3 regions of the Vibrio kanaloae genome follow, and region 1 is predicted to be linked to each of the others. Evidence: predicted binding sites of a transcription regulator. Region 1 holds the regulator's gene; each other region holds the start of a gene.
The links. Region 1 encodes PurR, which represses purine synthesis genes. Its sites were predicted from a motif close to TNANGNAAACGTTTNCNTNA; they were not measured.
Positions count from the first base shown of each region.

Region 2: a site for PurR is predicted at 2,396-2,415, ahead of folD (bifunctional methylenetetrahydrofolate dehydrogenase/methenyltetrahydrofolate cyclohydrolase FolD). Genes of this name have one in related genera too.
Region 3: a site for PurR is predicted at 4,145-4,164, ahead of purL (phosphoribosylformylglycinamidine synthase). Genes of this name have one in related genera too.

Region 1 covers NZ_AP025497.1:1,997,112-2,003,139, reverse strand. The annotation lists gene OCV24_RS09095 (alpha/beta fold hydrolase) at 1-601, shown strand, start outside; gene OCV24_RS09090 (putative signal transducing protein) at 728-1,045, opposite strand; gene OCV24_RS09085 (TVP38/TMEM64 family protein) at 1,057-1,737, opposite strand; gene OCV24_RS09080 (TfoX/Sxy family DNA transformation protein) at 1,870-2,460, opposite strand; cyclic di-GMP riboswitch class I at 2,588-2,673, opposite strand; gene purR (HTH-type transcriptional repressor PurR) at 2,844-3,848, opposite strand; gene torD (molecular chaperone TorD) at 4,165-4,812, opposite strand; gene torR (two-component system response regulator TorR) at 5,068-5,781, shown strand; gene elyC (envelope biogenesis factor ElyC) at 5,953-6,028, opposite strand, start outside.
Region 2 covers NZ_AP025497.1:2,207,517-2,213,544, reverse strand. The annotation lists gene OCV24_RS09980 (NupC/NupG family nucleoside CNT transporter) at 146-1,345, shown strand; gene folD (bifunctional methylenetetrahydrofolate dehydrogenase/methenyltetrahydrofolate cyclohydrolase FolD) at 1,460-2,317, opposite strand; tRNA gene OCV24_RS09970 (tRNA-Arg) at 2,529-2,605, shown strand; gene OCV24_RS09965 (GNAT family N-acetyltransferase) at 2,719-3,222, opposite strand; gene aroC (chorismate synthase) at 3,520-4,605, shown strand; gene OCV24_RS09955 (trimeric intracellular cation channel family protein) at 4,755-5,378, opposite strand; gene OCV24_RS09950 (elongation factor P hydroxylase) at 5,680-6,028, shown strand, end outside.
Region 3 covers NZ_AP025497.1:733,153-739,180, forward strand. The annotation lists gene OCV24_RS03535 (AbgT family transporter) at 1-1,058, shown strand, start outside; partial or broken gene tadA (tRNA adenosine(34) deaminase TadA) at 1,346-1,937, shown strand; gene OCV24_RS03545 (hypothetical protein) at 2,013-2,147, opposite strand; gene mltF (membrane-bound lytic murein transglycosylase MltF) at 2,444-4,009, opposite strand; gene purL (phosphoribosylformylglycinamidine synthase) at 4,352-6,028, shown strand, end outside.

The DNA of each region.
Region 1 (6,028 bases):
GAATCGTTATACCTTCAAATCGGTGACGCTTGATATTCTCAAGGTATTAGACCATCTTAAAATCCGTTCTGCACATTTTGTTGGCATGTCTTTAGGCACGATCATAGTACGTAACGTTGCGGAGTTAGCTGCAGGGCGTGTGCGTTCAATGGTATTAGGCGGCGCTGTCACTAAACTCAACACTCGTTCTCAAGTTTTAATCAAATTAGGTAACTTAAGTAAACACATTATTCCTTATATGTGGTTATACAGTCTTTTTGCATATGTAGTAATGCCACAAAAAAGCCAAAAAGAGTCTCGTCATCTGTTTATCCGAGAAGCAAAGAAACTGTGCCAAAAAGAGTTTAAACGTTGGTTCATCTTAACCGCAGATGTTAATCCCCTAATGAAGTATTTCAAAGATAGAGAGTTACCCATTCCTACTCTCTATTTAATGGGAGAGCGTGATTACATGTTCATTAAGCCAGTAAAGGAAATGGTGCAAGCACATGAGTCGAGTGAACTGGTTGAAATCGCTAACTGCGGTCACGTCTGCAATGTAGAAAACCCTGAAGCATTCAATCAACATTCTATCGAGTTTATCCAAAAGCAAATCCAATGATTCTCTAGGTTTATTATCAGCTTAGATGATTAGATAGAATTGAAATAAAAACGGGAAGCTAGATTAGCTTCCCGTTTTTATATTGAGGAGGTATCAAACCGAACCTCTTGTCACAGTCTTTGCGTATTACTCAGGTGAGGCTGCGCCACACTGCCAACAAGAACCAAATAGTGCTTCGTTGACTTCGTGACACTCACTACATCGCCACTCTTCATAGATGATCGAATCTTGCTGCTTTTGGTAATCATTTACAATAGTGCGAGCTTTGTTAGCCAGTTCTGGTTCATACAGCCAAACGTACGGGTCAGTGTCTTCTGTAAATGGGAGTTCCCCTTTTAAACCAAACAACCCCTCACCACGGACCTCACATGCAATATTCTCACTTTCTAGCAATCCACATATGATGTGGGCTTCTGTCGGATTCGATGCAACAAAGATTTTCATGACATAGAACCTTAATCAGTTATCGGTGTTGAGCGAAATTTGCCCATTAGCCATTTAGCAAAAATTGGGAACACCCCGAGTAAAGCAAATGACAACAATACTGAAGGGGAAATGATACCTGAAAGCGAGTCAATCTCCGCAAGTTGAGTACCGGCGTTCAAGAAAACCGCAGTGCCTGGTAGCATGCCTATTTGGCTTGTAATGTAGTAACGACTGACCGACATTGGCGTTAGGCCCATCAGCAAGTTGATAAGGAAAAATGGGAATACAGGAATCAGACGCAAAGAAAATAAGTAAAATGCGCCGTCTTTTTCAACCCCCTTGTTAATCGTCGCCAATTTGTCACCAAACTTGGTTTGAATCCAGTCACGTAATAGATAGCGGCTACTTAGAAAGGCAAGGGTAGCACCAATTGCACTTGCGAAAGATACCAGCAGCAAGCTATTCCAGAAACCAAATAGAGCAGCTCCGAGCAGGGTGACAACAGCGGCACCAGGAATTGAGAAAGCAGTAATCATTACATACGCAACAAAATAGATAGCGGCAGCTGCAATAAAGTTGCTGTCAATGTAGTCATTTAAGACAGCTTGTTGGGTCTTAGCATTTTCAAGCGTTAAGTACTGGCCGAAATTGATGCCTAACAAGACAATGGTTACGACCAACACAATACCCAATATCATTTTCTTACTCATTGATACTTCCTCTAAATTTTCAATGCATACCGATAGTATAGATAGACAGGCAAAGCATAGATTAACTTTCACCAGATATAAAAAAAGCCGCAGTAAATGCGGCTTAGTTATGTATATATTGCACTGACAATGTTAATTGACGCGATTGATAAGCTCTTCGCGACGCTGCTGCGGTATAACAGACCAATGTGTACCATTGATCGCACCTTCTAGCGCCCAAAGTAGTTCAATACTGACAGAAGACGCATGCGATTCTTTGATGGCGTTAAATGCGTTTACAGAGCCAGATTCATATAAACGTTCTACAGAATCGATTCCTGCCTTTTTCAACATACGCTCGGTAGCGAGTCGAAGATTAGGCAGATCTTTGAGTCGGGTCGGCTTGGCAGAAGACTGCTCAGCTTTTTCTTCTTTAGCAAAACCCAGAGACGTGGTTGCAAGCTGCAAGATTTTCTCTTGGTCTTGCCATAGGCCTTCAGGTAAAGCGAAATATTTAGTAACAACAGGGAAACCACGTTTTTTGTAGACGTACGGTTGAAACCCTTGTTGTTCGAATTGCTTTGTTGTGCATTTGTCTGCTCGTATGTGCAGTTGGTCATTAACAACCAGAGCAAACATTGTGTCATCAGCAAAAAGACCGAATCCACCAAACATTGAGCGTGATTTTATTTTTCCTAGGGACTCAAATAACTTCATTGAGTCCTTTAGTATCGGTTTATCCATGTTATTTATCTCGGTGTATTTGAAGTACGCCACCAAATAAGCAGGTCCGAGAGATTAGCAAAATGTTGCAATTAAATTGTCAATAAGCCGTAAATTACTAAATGATTAGTAGTTACTGCATTTTGCCATCGGTAACCCCGCTACCATACCAACGAGTGGTTTAGGCCGGAAGCTTTGCGTCTCACTCTTTCGAGTGGTTTGCCCTGTGCGTGACTGATTGAATAGAATAAAGTTTTTGTTGAATGAGGCTCACACTTGTTATTTCAAAATGTGATATTGCTTCAATTAATGATCTTTGTATTGTGCATCTAGGTTCATTTTGGGTGCTGATAAAAAAAGCGCACCTAAAGGTGCGCTTGATGAAATTAAACTCATTTTATCAATTAATTTAACGTTTTAACTGTACATCGCTCTACGATTTCAGGGTGCATTTCGAAGACACGTTTTTCATGATCTTTGTCTTTTATACGTTCTAATAGAATTTCGAAAGCATTTTTACCAACACGACGTTTCGGTTGGTGCACCGTTGTTAAAGGTGGTGAAAAGTATTCAGCTAGCTCGATGTTGTCGTAACCAATGATCGAAATATCTTCAGGAATACGAATACCTTTCTGTTGCAGGCGACTCATTAGACCTAGTGCCATCGTGTCATTAAAGCAGAATACAGCCGTCGGGCGATCTTCCATCTCAACGATTTGCTCTGCAGCAAGAACTGCCGTATCGCACTCGAAGTTGCCTTCGATGATCATGTTATTATCGGTAGAAATCTTAGCTTCGTTCAGTGCGCGCTTGTATCCGGCAATGCGTTCAACACATGCTGCTTTGTCTAAGTGGCCACTTAAACAGGCAATTTTAGAGTGACCGCGTTCAATCAGGTACTTGGTTGCTAGGTAGCCACCTTCTTCAGAGTTATCAATGATCTTATCAGCTTGAGAGCTCTCTGGGCCCCAGTCCATAATAACTTTCGGGATGTCAGCGTGACGGTCTAACATCACTCTTAGTTCTTCAGTTAGGTCTGAACACATAACTAAGATGCCATCTACACGTTTCTCTGCCAGCATTCGAATGTAGTCACGTTGCTTCTCATAGATACCACCTGTGTTACACAGGATCAAAGTGTAACCTTGACGGTAGCAGTAGCTTTCAACACCATCGATAACTTCAGAGAAGAATAGGTTGGTTGATTGAGTAACAAGCATGCCGATAGTGCGTGTTGTATTGCACTTCAAGCTACGAGCTACAGCACTTGGCGCATAGTTCAGTTCGTCTACAGCTTTGTTTACTTTTTCTTGAGTCGCTTCTGCAACAAAACGTGTTTTATTGATTACGTGAGAAACGGTTGTTGTCGATACGCCGGCTAAGCGAGCGACATCTTTTATCGTGGCCATGGTTTTATCCTATTAGAAGCTACTTTCCCAAAGTACGGAATAAAGTAGCCGTTAAGCTACCTAACTAAGAGCTATAATTTGTAGGGCTCTTTGGGTACTAACGTGCTAAAAAACAAAAAACCGCTATTGAGCGGCTTGTCTTAACACCGAAATGCTCTGAACTTAAATAAGCATAGCATTTCGTGAATGTTTCATATTTTATCGTTTGCGGTCACAATTTTAGACTGACTAGAAGTTACTCGCAATAAAATTCACCCTGAAATCCGGGTGAATTGTCACATTCTATTGAATTTATTTACCTAGTCATGCAATAAGCTTAGTCACCAGCTAGATATTGAGCGTCTAAATTACAGAAGGCGAGTAACAGAGATGAGACTGAAGCGTAGAAACCGAATTCGTCAACGTCATGACATTTCACGTTGAACTTGGGTACCCAAGTAAGGAGTTGTTGTTCGATAAACTGTTGTTGAACGGAAAATGATTTTTCTAGCTTTTCTTCAAGCTCAGTTTCGTTAGAGCGAATGATCAAGTTACCAAGGAAATCGAGTTCGATAGCAATGTGGTCTGCTGGCTCTTTTAGATCTTGGTTCACCACTAAGTTGTGCTTAGCCATGATCTCTTCCATATCTTTTGCTGGCTTATCATTCAAAAGGCCAGTTTCGCCGATATACATAGAAGCGTATGGAAGGGCGCCATGTTTATCTGTTTTTAAGAAAAGGTCACAAAAGTCTGCAGACAGTTCTAGCTGAGCATCTTCACGTGTTTGTAGGCGGTTCAGCGCGTCCACTAACTTATCAATCGCTGGCTTTAGTGTTTCATTTTCGCCTAAACCAGTTAGGAAAGAACGAATGTCAACAGAGTGGTAGTGATCGAGTTCTTCTTGAGTGAGTTCTTTAGCGAATAAGCTTGATAACCACCAGTAGATTTCTGCTCTTTGTTCGTTGAACGCTTTTGTATCTTTCATTGGATTGATCCTAATATCGTCTTTCGTATACCCGGGGTACTCAGTCTAACTAACCGTGATATTTGCTAAGCGCAAAGCTACTCGTTAGTGGTAATGCCCATATTGAATTGTTATGGACGATAAATAGCAAGGTTTAAGATTGTCTTGTATCAAGAAAAATCCATGTTTCTGGCTTTTATCTTCTGCACCACTAGAATTGTTACTAGTTATGAATAGAATAGTCATTGAAACTATTAAATAAGAAAAGTGGTGTAGATGAGCTATCACGTATTAGTCGTAGAAGATGATGTGGTAACCCGCAGTAAATTGGTTGGATACTTCCAGAACGAAGGTTACACAGTGAGCGAAGCAGAAAGCGGCGCTCAAATGAGAAGCGTGTTAGAAGATAACAACGTGGACCTCATTATGCTGGACATCAACTTGCCAGGCGAAGATGGATTGATGCTAACTCGCGAATTACGCAGTCAATCAGACATTGGAATTATTTTAGTTACTGGACGCACGGATAGCATCGACAAAATCGTAGGCCTAGAAATGGGGGCAGACGATTATGTTACTAAACCTTTCGAACTTCGCGAGTTATTGGTTCGAGTTAAAAACTTACTTTGGCGTATTGCTGCTGCTCGTAAAACAGCAGCGGGCGCAGTCGAAGAAACATCAGATGAGTCTGTGGTTCGTTTTGGTGAGTGGACATTTGATATCCCTCGTCGCGCGTTAAGCAAAAACGGCGAACCGGTGAAACTGACCAAAGCAGAATACGAACTGCTAGTGGCTTTGTCTTCTTACCCTAATCAAGTATTAAGCCGCGAACGTATTCTGAATATGATTAGCCACCGAGTGGACGCACCTAATGACCGTACTATCGACGTACTAATCCGTCGTATGCGTGCAAAGATGGAGTTCGACCCTAAGAATCCACAGATTTTTGTGACGGTTCACGGTGAAGGTTATATGTTCGCTGGTGACTAATACCCTTTGGGGACTTATCGTCAGTAACGATATTTGAAGGAAAAAAGCCGAGACATCATTTGATGCCTCGGCTTTTTATTACTTAACGATTATTGCAAGCGAGCTAAGAACCTATAAATTTCTTTGCTGTTCTATCTGCTCAACAGGCTGAGTTTTCAGGCTGGACTGAGCTTACTGTGCTGCAGAAACTTCACTGTCTTCCTCAGCTAAGCTAGAAGCTTCAGGGACAACAACCGGTTCTTCTGAA
Region 2 (6,028 bases), 210 kb from region 1:
TAATTATTAAAATTCAATGACTTAATTCTATTCATAGTTAAATGGTGATTACCCCAACATCACGTTAACAACCTCAGCTTGCCGCAAACGATTTCCTCTATAGAATGCGTCGCCTTTCCTACCTACAACTTTTAGGTTGACGCACATGGCTTCCCTACTTGGAATTATCACTATTTTAGTTGCCGCTTGGTTACTATCTACGGACAGAAAAAATATTCCACTAAGAACAGTCTCTTTGGCTTTCTTATTACAAATCTCATTCGCGCTATTGGTTCTGTATGTACCAATGGGTAAAGAAGCGTTGAATGCAGCCACGGGTGCGGTATCTAGCTTGATCAACTACGGTCAAGAGGGGATTAATTTCCTATTTGGTGGCCTAACAAATAACGGATTTGTTTTCGCGATTAATGTTCTAGGTATCATTATCTTTTTCTCTGCACTGATCTCTGGTTTGTACCACATTGGTTTTATGCCAAAGGTGATCAACCTTATTGGTGGTGCGCTGCAGAAGTTCCTGGGTACAGGCCGTGCGGAGTCACTGTCTGCAACGGCGAACATCTTTGTTGGCATGATTGAAGCGCCATTGGTGGTTAAGCCTTACTTGAAGCACATGACTGATTCGCAGCTGTTTGCCGTGATGGTATGTGGTTTGGCCTCTGTTGCTGGTGGCACGCTAGTGGGTTATGCATCGCTTGGTGTCGACCTTAACTACTTGATCGCTGCGGCATTCATGTCGGCGCCTGCTGGCCTGTTAATGGCTAAAATCTTAGTACCGGGTAGTCCAGATGACGCTCAAGAAAATATTGAATCTGATGTGGAAATTCCACGAGCAACAAACGTTGTTGAGGCAATGGCTGATGGGGCTATGTCTGGACTTCGTATTGCCGTTGCTGTGGGTGCAACACTTCTTGCATTTATCAGTGTGATTGCAATGCTGAATGGCTTACTAGGTATCGTTGGCGGTTGGTTTGGCGTAAACCTAAGCTTCGAACTTATCCTAGGTTATGTGTTCGCCCCCGTTGCATGGCTGATCGGTGTACCGTGGTCTGAGGCTGTTGTTGCAGGTTCATTGATCGGTAACAAGATTGTCGTGAACGAGTTCGTGGCTTTCATCCAACTAATGGACGCTAAAGAGGCACTGAGTGAGCACTCGCAAGCGATCGTAACTTTCGCTCTATGTGGCTTTGCTAACATCTCTACCATGGCGATTCTGATCGGTGGTTTGGGCAGCTTAGTTCCAGAGCGTCGCTCTTTTATCTCACAATATGGCTTCAAAGCAATTTGTGCAGGTGTGTTTGCTAACTTAATGAGTGCCGCTATTGCTGGTGTGGTACTTTCGCTTTAACAGCGGCACCTTAAGTTACTTATACTTCTCGTTTTGTAATGGGGAATCATCAAAAAAGCCGCAACGTGATGAACGTTGCGGCTTTCTAATTCTGTTTATACCGTCATTCGCAGATTACTTCGAGTGAAACTGCTCACACGCGATCATTGTGTTCTCGATTAGGCTCGCAACCGTCATTGGGCCTACCCCCCCCGGTACTGGGGTGATGAAGCTTGCGCTCTCTTTAGCTACATCGTATTCAACGTCACCCACTAGCTTGCCAGATTCTAAACGGTTGATACCAACATCGACCACAACAGCCCCTTTCTTAATCCAAGCACCAGGAATGAAGTTTGGCTTACCAACGGCCACTACGACAACGTCTGCTTGACGTACGTGACCTTCAAGGTCTTTGGTGAAACGATGACAAGTCGTCGTCGTACAACCTGCTAGAAGCAGTTCTAGCGTCATTGGACGGCCTACAATGTTTGATGCACCTACAACAACCGCGTGCTTACCACGTAAATCGATGTTGTAGCGGTCAAGTAGCGTAATGACACCTTTTGGTGTACAAGAGCGAAGCTTAGGCATACGCTGAGCCAAACGACCTACATTGTATGGGTGGAAGCCATCCACGTCTTTCTCTGGTGTGATACGCTCAAGAATGTGAGTACTATCAATGCCAGCAGGTAGAGGCAGTTGAACCAGAATGCCATCGATTTCAGGGTCTTGGTTCAGTTGGTCTACTAATGTTAACAGTTCATCCTCTGTTGCTGTGGCTGGCAAATCGTAAGATTTAGATACGAAGCCAACTTCTTCACATGCTTTACGCTTACTTCCTACGTAAACCTGAGAAGCAGGGTCTTCACCCACTAAAACAACCGCTAGTCCCGGAGCGCGTAATCCAGCTTCCGTTCGAGCTTTTACACGTGCAGCAACTTCAGAGCGAACCGTTTGAGAAATTAGCTTTCCATCAATATTTTGAGCAGTCATGAATTTCCTTAGTATTGATATTCAAGATAGTGGCTGATGTTTTTGGCGCATTATTCCAGAAAATCTTTTTGATTACCATTAGGCAAACGATTGCTTTGGTCTAATTTCCAACACTTATATGTTTGTTGCCCTTTTTTTACCCACTTAGATCAGAATGTTACATAAAGCCGTTGCTTTACTGATTCGAATTCGTATAATTCGTTCCTGTAGCGCGCCCTTAGCTCAGCTGGATAGAGCACGTCCCTTCTAAGGATGTGGTCGAAGGTTCGAATCCTTCAGGGCGTGCCATTATTTAAAGAAACCCGATAGCTCTCCGAGTTGTCGGGTTTTTTGCATTTCAGAACGACTTAATATTTCAATACCGTGTTGTGTCTTTAGATGCCTTTGTATTTCAGCTTTTGCTAAACGGCAACGAGCTGTGGGGTATATCTAAGGCCTAGCATACTGCATCCATCTTCCAAGTAACGATCGGTCACTACGTCGAAACCGAACTTACCATAATAGTCTTTAAGGTGAGCTTGTGCCGAAATAAAAATTGAGCAATCAGGGTAAATCTTCCGAGTGGTATCAAAACTCACTTGCATGAGCTGGTTACCTATCTGTTTACCTCGGCATTCTTTCGCTACGATCACTCGCCCGATACAAACATCATCTGCATCAGAATCGAGCAGAGGGAGAACATCTACGGGGTATCCAAGCTTCTGAGCCATAATTCGACTGTAAGCCACTAGGTGTCCGTTCTCATAACCCATGATGTGATAGGTCTCTGGATGATTATCTTTGCCGTCTAGATCACTATAGGGTGTGTTCATATCCACGATAAAAATATCGACTCTTTGCTGTAAGAAATCATAGAGCTCTTGAACAGACAGCTCTGCAAATTTTTTAACTCTCCACTCGATCATCACTTTTCTCCTTATTATTTTGGGCTACAATATAGGGAGTATTCAAACCGAGTTCATTAACCTTTGTTAACTGGCCATGAAACTATTCAAAATCACCACTTTAAAGCGCCACTCATTTCCCCTCGTTATTCATTTCATTCGGCTTATGTAATAGAAAGTTAAAATTGTTCGTTTTTTGGGGTTTACATCATTTGGTAATAAAGACACTATGAATTCACGAAGAATAGACAAGTAAAGCTATTAGCCAGTCGGTTTAAGAATCAAACCTTCTGATTAATTGCTGATTTAGAGGAAGTAATGGCAGGAAACAGTATCGGACAACATTTCCGCGTGACCACGTTCGGAGAAAGTCACGGTATCGCACTAGGATGTATCGTAGATGGGTGCCCACCAGGATTGGAAATTACTGAAGCAGACCTTCAAAGAGATTTGGATCGTCGTCGCCCCGGTACTTCTCGCTATACAACGGCTCGCCGTGAAGCAGATGAAGTAAAGATTTTATCCGGTGTATTTGAAGGCCAAACTACGGGAACTTCTATTGGTCTATTGATTGAAAATACAGACCAACGCTCTAAAGACTATTCCGAAATTAAAGACAAGTTCCGTCCTGGGCACGCCGACTATACGTACCACCAAAAGTACGGTGTGCGTGATTACCGAGGTGGAGGTCGTTCTTCTGCTCGTGAAACCGCAATGCGTGTTGCCGCAGGTGCAATTGCGAAGAAATATCTTAAACAAGCATTTGGTGTTGAAATCCAAGCTTACCTTTCTCAAATGGGTGATATCTCAATTGATAAAGTGGATTGGAACGAGATTGAAAACAACGCTTTCTTTTGTCCAGATGCCGACAAAGTACCGGAATTTGATCAACTGATTCGTGACCTACTAAAAGAAGGCAACTCGATCGGTGCGAAGATTCAAGTGGTTGCGACTAAAGTGCCGGTGGGTCTTGGTGAGCCAATCTTTGATCGCTTAGATGCCGACATCGCGCACGCGCTAATGAGCATTAACGCTGTGAAAGGTGTTGAGATTGGCGATGGCTTTGATGTCGTTAATCAACGCGGTAGCGAACACCGTGATCCATTAACGCCAGAAGGCTTCACTAGCAACCATGCTGGCGGTATTTTAGGTGGTATCTCTACTGGCCAAGATATTGTGGCAAGCATTGCGCTTAAGCCAACATCAAGCATTACGGTACCGGGTGACACTATCACTAAAGAGGGTGAAGCGACGCAGCTAATCACGAAAGGTCGTCACGATCCATGTGTTGGTATACGTGCGGTGCCTATTGCAGAAGCAATGCTGGCTATCGTGCTGCTTGATCACTTGCTACGACATCGTGGTCAGAACTTTGGTGTGACAACAGAAACGCCACAAATATAATTCTGTTTCTGTTTCTGTTCATTCAGAATAGAATTGATAGATACAAAAAAGGGTTGCTTCGTAATGAAGCAACCCTTTTTCACATTCGTTGGATTATTCATCCAGTTAGAGACCATCAATGAGCGCTATCAATACAAGGCTCTAAGCGATTAATGCACTGAACTTTCAGAATCAAGTTGGAACGACGGTAAGCGCCATTTGAATCTCACTGCAGCCATACGCAGCAAGTAACCAACCACAAGTGTGACGATCGTCGCGGTTACGTCGTTGATACCAAACTCAAGTAAACCTAAGTACAAACCTGAAGCGATAAGCGCGATAGAGGCATATAACTCCTCGTGCAGAACCAATGGTGTTTGACGACAGATAAGGTCGCGTAGTAAACCACCAAAAACACCAGTCACTAAGGCAGACACCATACAAATCATTGGGTGCAGACCCATGGTCATCGCGACTTTAGTGCCAATGATACTGAATACAATTAGGCCTAGGGCATCCAAACGAATGAACAAGCCTTTTAGCTTGATGACCCACTTCGCCAGGCCTGTCGTGACGACGCCTGCGACACAAGTGATAGCCAAAAATTCTGGACTTTCAACCCAACCTAAAGGGTAATGGCCGAGTAGTATGTCTCGCACCGTACCACCGCCAATTGCCGTTGCACTCGCAACTAGCATTACACCAAACCAATCCATTTTTTGTTTGCCAGCACTGAGAGCGCCGGTCATGGCTTCTGCCGTGATGCCAATGATATACAAAACACTTAGTAGCATTGCTGTAGCTCTATAATTTAGGTCTATAAATTCGAGTCTTATAGGCCTTAGGGATATAAAAATGAAGCGCGAGTGTAGTAGTAAAAATGCTTGTTGACGAATGAATATTTGTACCGTGAATGAGCATTTCAGATTAGTTCAAGTAATCTGTTGAACTAGCTTGAGGTTACCGACCTTGAAGATAAACAGGCGTGCAATCACGGGGCTTGCTTGAACGGGGAAGGTTACGCTTGATATGGGGTTTACCAAGGCACGAAAACAGAGCAAAATACGGGGGTTTATTTTATTCTAAGCCAGTTTTATGACGCACCAATACTCAGACCTTATCGATATTTTTAATCAGACCTTTTTTGAAAGCTTTAATACCAAATTAGAGCTAGGTGATGATGAGCCGATCTATTTGCCTGCTGATGAAACCATCCCACACCATCGAATTGTCTTTGCACGTGGTTTTTATGCTTCTGCTTTGCACGAAATTGCACACTGGTGTGTTGCTGGCTCTGAACGTCGATTGCTGGAAGATTTTGGCTATTGGTATGAACCTGATGGTCGAACGGAATCGGTTCAAGCTGAGTTTGAAAAAGTAGAAATTCGCCCACAAGCGTATGAATGGATCATTGCGATGAGCGCAGGCTTTCCTTTTAATGTCA
Region 3 (6,028 bases), 1.3 Mb from region 1:
CTCTAGCGGGTATTGCAGCAGCGTTTGCTGGTGTATCAGGTGGCTTTGCGGCAAACTTCTTGCCATCAGGTATCGATCCTCTTTTGGCGGGCTTTACACAAGAAGCTGCGCAAATTCTTGATCCAGATTACATAGTAAACCCTCTTTCTAATATCTTTTTTACAGGTTTATCTTCCCTATTAATTGTAAGTATTGGTTGGTATATAACGGATAAGATTATTTCACCACGTCTTGCTAAAACTGCTATCGATGAAGATGCAGAAGATGCACCGGATATGGGGTCATTTACCGAAATTGAAAGTAAGGCTTTCTCGCGTGCGGGTTGGGCAATGGTCGTTGGTATTGTTGCTTTGATTGCTGCTTTAGTACCTGAGACCTCGCCTTTGCGTTCTCCTGCGGGGGAAATCACTTCTTTTAATGCGCCAATTATGAAGTCTATTGTACCGCTTATCTTTATCCTGTTTATTATTCCAGGAGTGGTTTACGGTCGTATTGTTGGTACTTTTAAAGCTAGCGACGACATCATTAAATCGATGTCTGCAACTATGGCAAGCATGGGCAGCTTTATGGTGATGGCTTTCTTCATTGCTCAGTTCCTAGTCGCTTTCTCTCAATCTAACTTGGGTACATTACTGGCGCTATCTGGTGCTCAGTTATTGCAAGCGATGAACCTACCAGGACAAGTGACGATTATTGGTATGATTTTACTAACCGCATTTGTTAATTTATTAGTCGGTTCGGCTTCTGCTAAGTGGGCGCTGATTGGTCCTATTATGGTTCCAATGCTAATGGCTGTCGGCATCTCTCCAGAGCTGACGCAAGCGGCGTACCGTGTTGGTGACTCAGTTTCCAATATCATTTCTCCGATGATGGTGTTCTTCCCATTAGTTGTTGTTTACATGCAGCGTTATGTGAAGGGGTCAGGCATTGGTTCACTAGCCTCTATGATGATGCCATACTCTATCGCGATGGCAATTGGTTGGTCTATCTTCTTGCTAGCTTACTGGGCGCTTGGTATCCCACTAGGTATCCAAGCACCTTACACTTACACAATGTAAGGCCCCACTAAGTCATATTAAGCAGCACTAATAAATGGTAAGCTCGCACCGAACAAGCGAGCTTTTACTGATTATTTTCCTATGTTCTATATTTATTAGGGCAGCTTTAATGAGCTCATGGCTATTTTTTTTCCGTGTTTAGTATTCCTTATACTGAGTATAAGACTAAGATCTAACTTAAATAGCACGGTATTTTCAGATAACCGAACTCTATTTTTAGTCACTTCAATTAGAACCTCGTTAGTCACTTTATTTCACGATATTGTCCACTTTCGCTAAGATTAGGTATGCTTTATTGCATACCTTTTTTGTTCCTATTTCTTTGTTTTTCTGGAGTTCCCTTTGTCAGACTATCAATTCAGCCCTCAAGATGAAATTTTTATGCGACGTGCCATTGAGGTGGCTAAGCAAGCTGAGAGTGAGGGAGAGGTTCCCGTGGGTGCCGTTTTGGTAAAAGATGATGAGATTATCTCTGAAGGATGGAACCGCTCGATTGGTAGCCACGATGCCACGGCACACGCAGAAATTGAAACCTTGCGTAAAGCGGGGCAAGCTTTGGAAAACTATCGCTTACTTGATACCACTTTATACGTCACGCTAGAGCCATGTCCTATGTGCGCCGGAGCCCTGTTACATAGTCGTGTAAAACGCATTGTGTTTGGTGCGCCTGACTTGAAAGCTGGTGCGGCGGGTACAGTGTTAAACCTATTTAAAAGCCAAGCGTCTTACCACTATGCTGATGTTGAACACGGCTTGCTAGAATCAGAGTGTCGTGAGCAATTGCAGGCATTTTTCAAGCGTCGTCGAAAAGAGATCAAAGAGCAAAGAAAACGACAGCGATTAGATGAAGAGCTGGGCGAAAAAGCAGATAAAAGTTAACAGTCTGAATAGATCATTCCGCGCTTATGAGACGTTAAAAATAGGCACTTTCTATGCGAAAGTGCCAAAGTAAACTTACTCGGCAATCATTTGCATGAAAGCACGGTTGCGCCAAATGATCTTTTTCTTATTATTTGAAAGCATACGCTTACGACGGTTTGCAGCAACGGTCTTATCAAGGCGCTTCGGTTTCAGTTTGTTCTTTATCATTTTAACGATTTCCTATTTGTCGTCTGACTTGTAGTTTGGAGCAATGTTTAATTATAGTGTTATTCGTTCTACCATGTTCGAATTTGCTTCGAGAGACATTCTACTCAACATTCGACGTCTTGATGAGACAACCCGTAATATTGATTATGGTGTGCCGTTATAAAGTTCGATTGTTACTGCAATATGACACGCTGCCTCTAAGCCTCACTTTGCCTATCCTACTCCGTTAGCGCGAAGCCATAAAATAGGGTAATAAAAAAGAGCAAGGCTAAATGGCATTGCTCTTTTAGATTTTACTACGGGGAAGCAGAACTATTAATTACCGACTGAGCAGCATTGATGGCTGATTCAGAGCCTGAGATCTCTAAAGGCGGGATCACGACCAAACCTTCAAGACTCGCTTCTTGTTCTTTATGCCGCTTATTTACATGGCCGATAATACTTTGGTAATAACGGCGAATGTTTTCAACGTAATTTTTTGCTTCATCACCGCGGGCGTACCCGTAACGAGTATGTCTATAGTATTTCTTCTGTCGTAATAGAGGTAACCTATCTTTTACATCCCCCCAAGCATCAGGATCGCCACCTTGCGCTTTGGTTAAGCGACGTGCATCCATCATATGCCCGTAACCTACATTATAGGATGCAAGGGCAAACCAGATTTTCTCGTGTTGGTCAATGGAGTCTGGGACCCGGTTTACGATACGACGCAGGTATTCGACTCCGCCCTGTACCGATTGCTTAGGGTCGAGACGGTTAGTCACACCAACACTTTTCGCTGTAGGCAGTGTCAGCATCATCATACCGCGAACACCCGTCGGTGAGCGTGCGACAGGGTTCCAATGTGACTCTTGGTATGCCAAAGCAGCAATTAAGCGCCAATCAAATTCTTTCGAGTATTTCTGAAACAGTGGTGACCATTTTGGTAGTTTGCTATCTAACGCGCGGATAAAGGCACGAGTATCAACGTAGTCAAAGGTACCAATGTGGCCGATGTATTTCTCTTCCAGTGAAGCCAATTCACCAGATTGCTTTAGGTGGCCGAAGAACTCGATCAGTAAAGCATAAAGACTTTCATCTTCAGATCTCTGTAAATACCAAGAGATTGGTTGGTCTTCTGTTAGCTCAAAAGCTAATGCGACGTCTGGGTACAAACGTTGTGCCAGTGATAGCTCGATAGAGTCTGCCACCGTAAATAAACGTTCGCCTGTCGATACTTCTTTTAGCAGGTCATTGATGTCTGCATTGTCGACCGCGTCGTAGATAAAGTCATCGTGTATGTTCTGCAGTTGCTTGAGTGTTGGTTCGAAGTGTGAGTCTTTCACTACCACCAAAGCTGGAGTTAATGTGTCACTGGATGGTGTTTCTTCCAATTGAGTTTGTGCGTTTACAAATTCAGCCTGACGTTCGTTTTCAAACGAGATCAGTTGTTCGAGGTTTCTTGGCCTCCATTGACCTTTCTTGTAAACGACTTGCTGGCTTACATAGTAATAAGCAGGTGCAGCGCGATACGCACGTGTCAGGTTATTGTTTTGTGTTAATCCGGTTGCGATGAGATCGATTTCACCTTTCTTTAAAGCAGGGAATAGGCCGGATAAGCGGTAAGCGGGTTTAACCTCAAGCCTTACACCAAGCTCTTGTGCAAACTCACGAGCTAACTCGTAATCTAAGCCTGCAGGGCCATCAGGACCAATGTAATAAGAGAGTTGGTTATTGAGGGTTCCGACACGAAGAACGCCGCGATCTCGTATCTGCTCAAGGACACTTTTAGGTTCAGATTCAATCTGGCACCCTATTATTCCAAACAGGGCAATAGCGAGCAGAAGGAATTTAGACGAAAAGGTGAGCGTAAATTTAGGCATCAAAATGAAATCTCGAAAAGTGGAAGCCCCTTTATACCAAACCACGCAAGGCTGGCAAAGCAGGTTTAATTAAACAGATGTAAAAGTGGTGATAAATGCAGCAAAAGTACCATTTACACAGAAAGATAAAAAAAATAACGCAAACGGTTGCTTTTGGTGTTACGTCACAAAAAGAAATGCTTTATAATGCGCTCGCATTGAAGAGGTGGGATCGGCATAGGTTTGGCAACCTTCGGGAAATTCTCTCAGGAATAGCTTCGAAGAAAACAGTTAGGTTGTACCTGTAACCCACTGAATTTATTCCAATACTACCTTAATCAACTGCATAAGAGACCTAAGCACATGAGAATTTTGCGTGGCTCCCCAGCTCTATCTGAGTTTCGTATTAACAAGCTTTTAGAGCTTTGTCGTGAATTAAGCTTACCTGTAACAGGTATTTACGCTGAGTTTGCCCACTTTGCTGATTTAACGGCAGACCTAGATGAGTCTGAAGTTGAGAAGCTAGAAAAGCTACTGACTTACGGTCCAACGATTGAAGAGCATGAACCTGAAGGTTTACTGCTGCTTGCAACGCCACGCCCGGGCACTATCTCGCCTTGGTCTTCAAAATCAACAGATATCGCACACAACTGCGGACTGGCTAAAGTGTCACGTCTAGAGCGCGGTACAGCTTTCTACATTGAAACCTCTGCTGAACTTTCTGAACTTCAACTTGTTGAGCTGAAAGCAATTCTGCACGATCGTATGATGGAAGTGGTTTTCACTGACTTCGAATCTGCAGCGGCACTGTTCACGGTTGCTGAGCCTGCTCCATATATGGAAGTTGAGCTATTAGCAGGTGGACGTAAAGCGCTTGAAGAAGCAAACGTTACCCTAGGTCTTGCACTTGCAGAAGACGAGATTGATTACCTTCTTGAAAGCTTCACTGAAAAGCTAGGTCGTAACCCGACTGACATCGAGCTAATGATGTTTGCACAAGCGAACTCAGAGCACTGTCGTCACAAGATCTTTAATGCTGATTGGACTATCGATGGCGTTAAGCAAGAAAAATCATTGTTCAAGATGATTAAGAACACCTTTGAAACGACACCAGAACACGTTCTGTCTGCTTATAAAGATAACGCAGCGGTAATGACAGGTTCTGAAGTCGGCCGTTTCTTCCCAGATCCAGAAACTCGTCAGTACAACTATCACCAAGAGAAAACACACATCTTGATGAAAGTTGAAACACACAACCACCCAACGGCAATCTCCCCATGGCCGGGCGCATCAACAGGTTCAGGCGGTGAAATCCGTGATGAAGGCGCTACTGGTATTGGTGGTAAGCCAAAAGCGGGTCTGGTTGCGTTCTCTGTATCTAACCTTAAGATCCCGAACTTCGTTCAACCTTGGGAAACTGATTTTGGTAAGCCAAGCCGTATCGTTACTGCATTAGATATCATGCTTGAAGGACCTCTTGGTGGCGCGGCATTCAACAACGAATTTGGTCGTCCAAACCTACTTGGTTACTTCCGTACTTACGAAGAGAAAGTTAACTCTCACGCAGGTGAAGAAGTACGTGGTTACCACAAGCCAATCATGCTGGCTGGTGGTTTAGGTAACATTCGTGATGATCATGTTCAGAAGAAAGAGATCCCAGTAGGAGCCAGCCTAATCGTTCTTGGCGGTCCTGCAATGAACATTGGCCTTGGTGGCGGTGCAGCATCTTCAATGGATTCGGGTTCTTCTTCTGAAGACTTAGACTTCGCTTCTGTACAACGTGAAAACCCAGAAATGGAACGTCGTTGTCAGGAAGTGATCGACCGTTGTTGGCAGCTTGGTGATGCGAACCCAATCGCATTTATCCATGATGTGGGCGCAGGCGGTATCTCGAACGCACTTCCTGAGCTAGTAGATGATGGCGAGCGTGGCGGCATCTTTAACCTACGTGACGTACCAAACGATGAGCCGGGCATGAGCCCACTTGAGATCTGGTGTAACGAATCTCAAGAGCGTTACGTAATGGCGGTTGCTGATAAA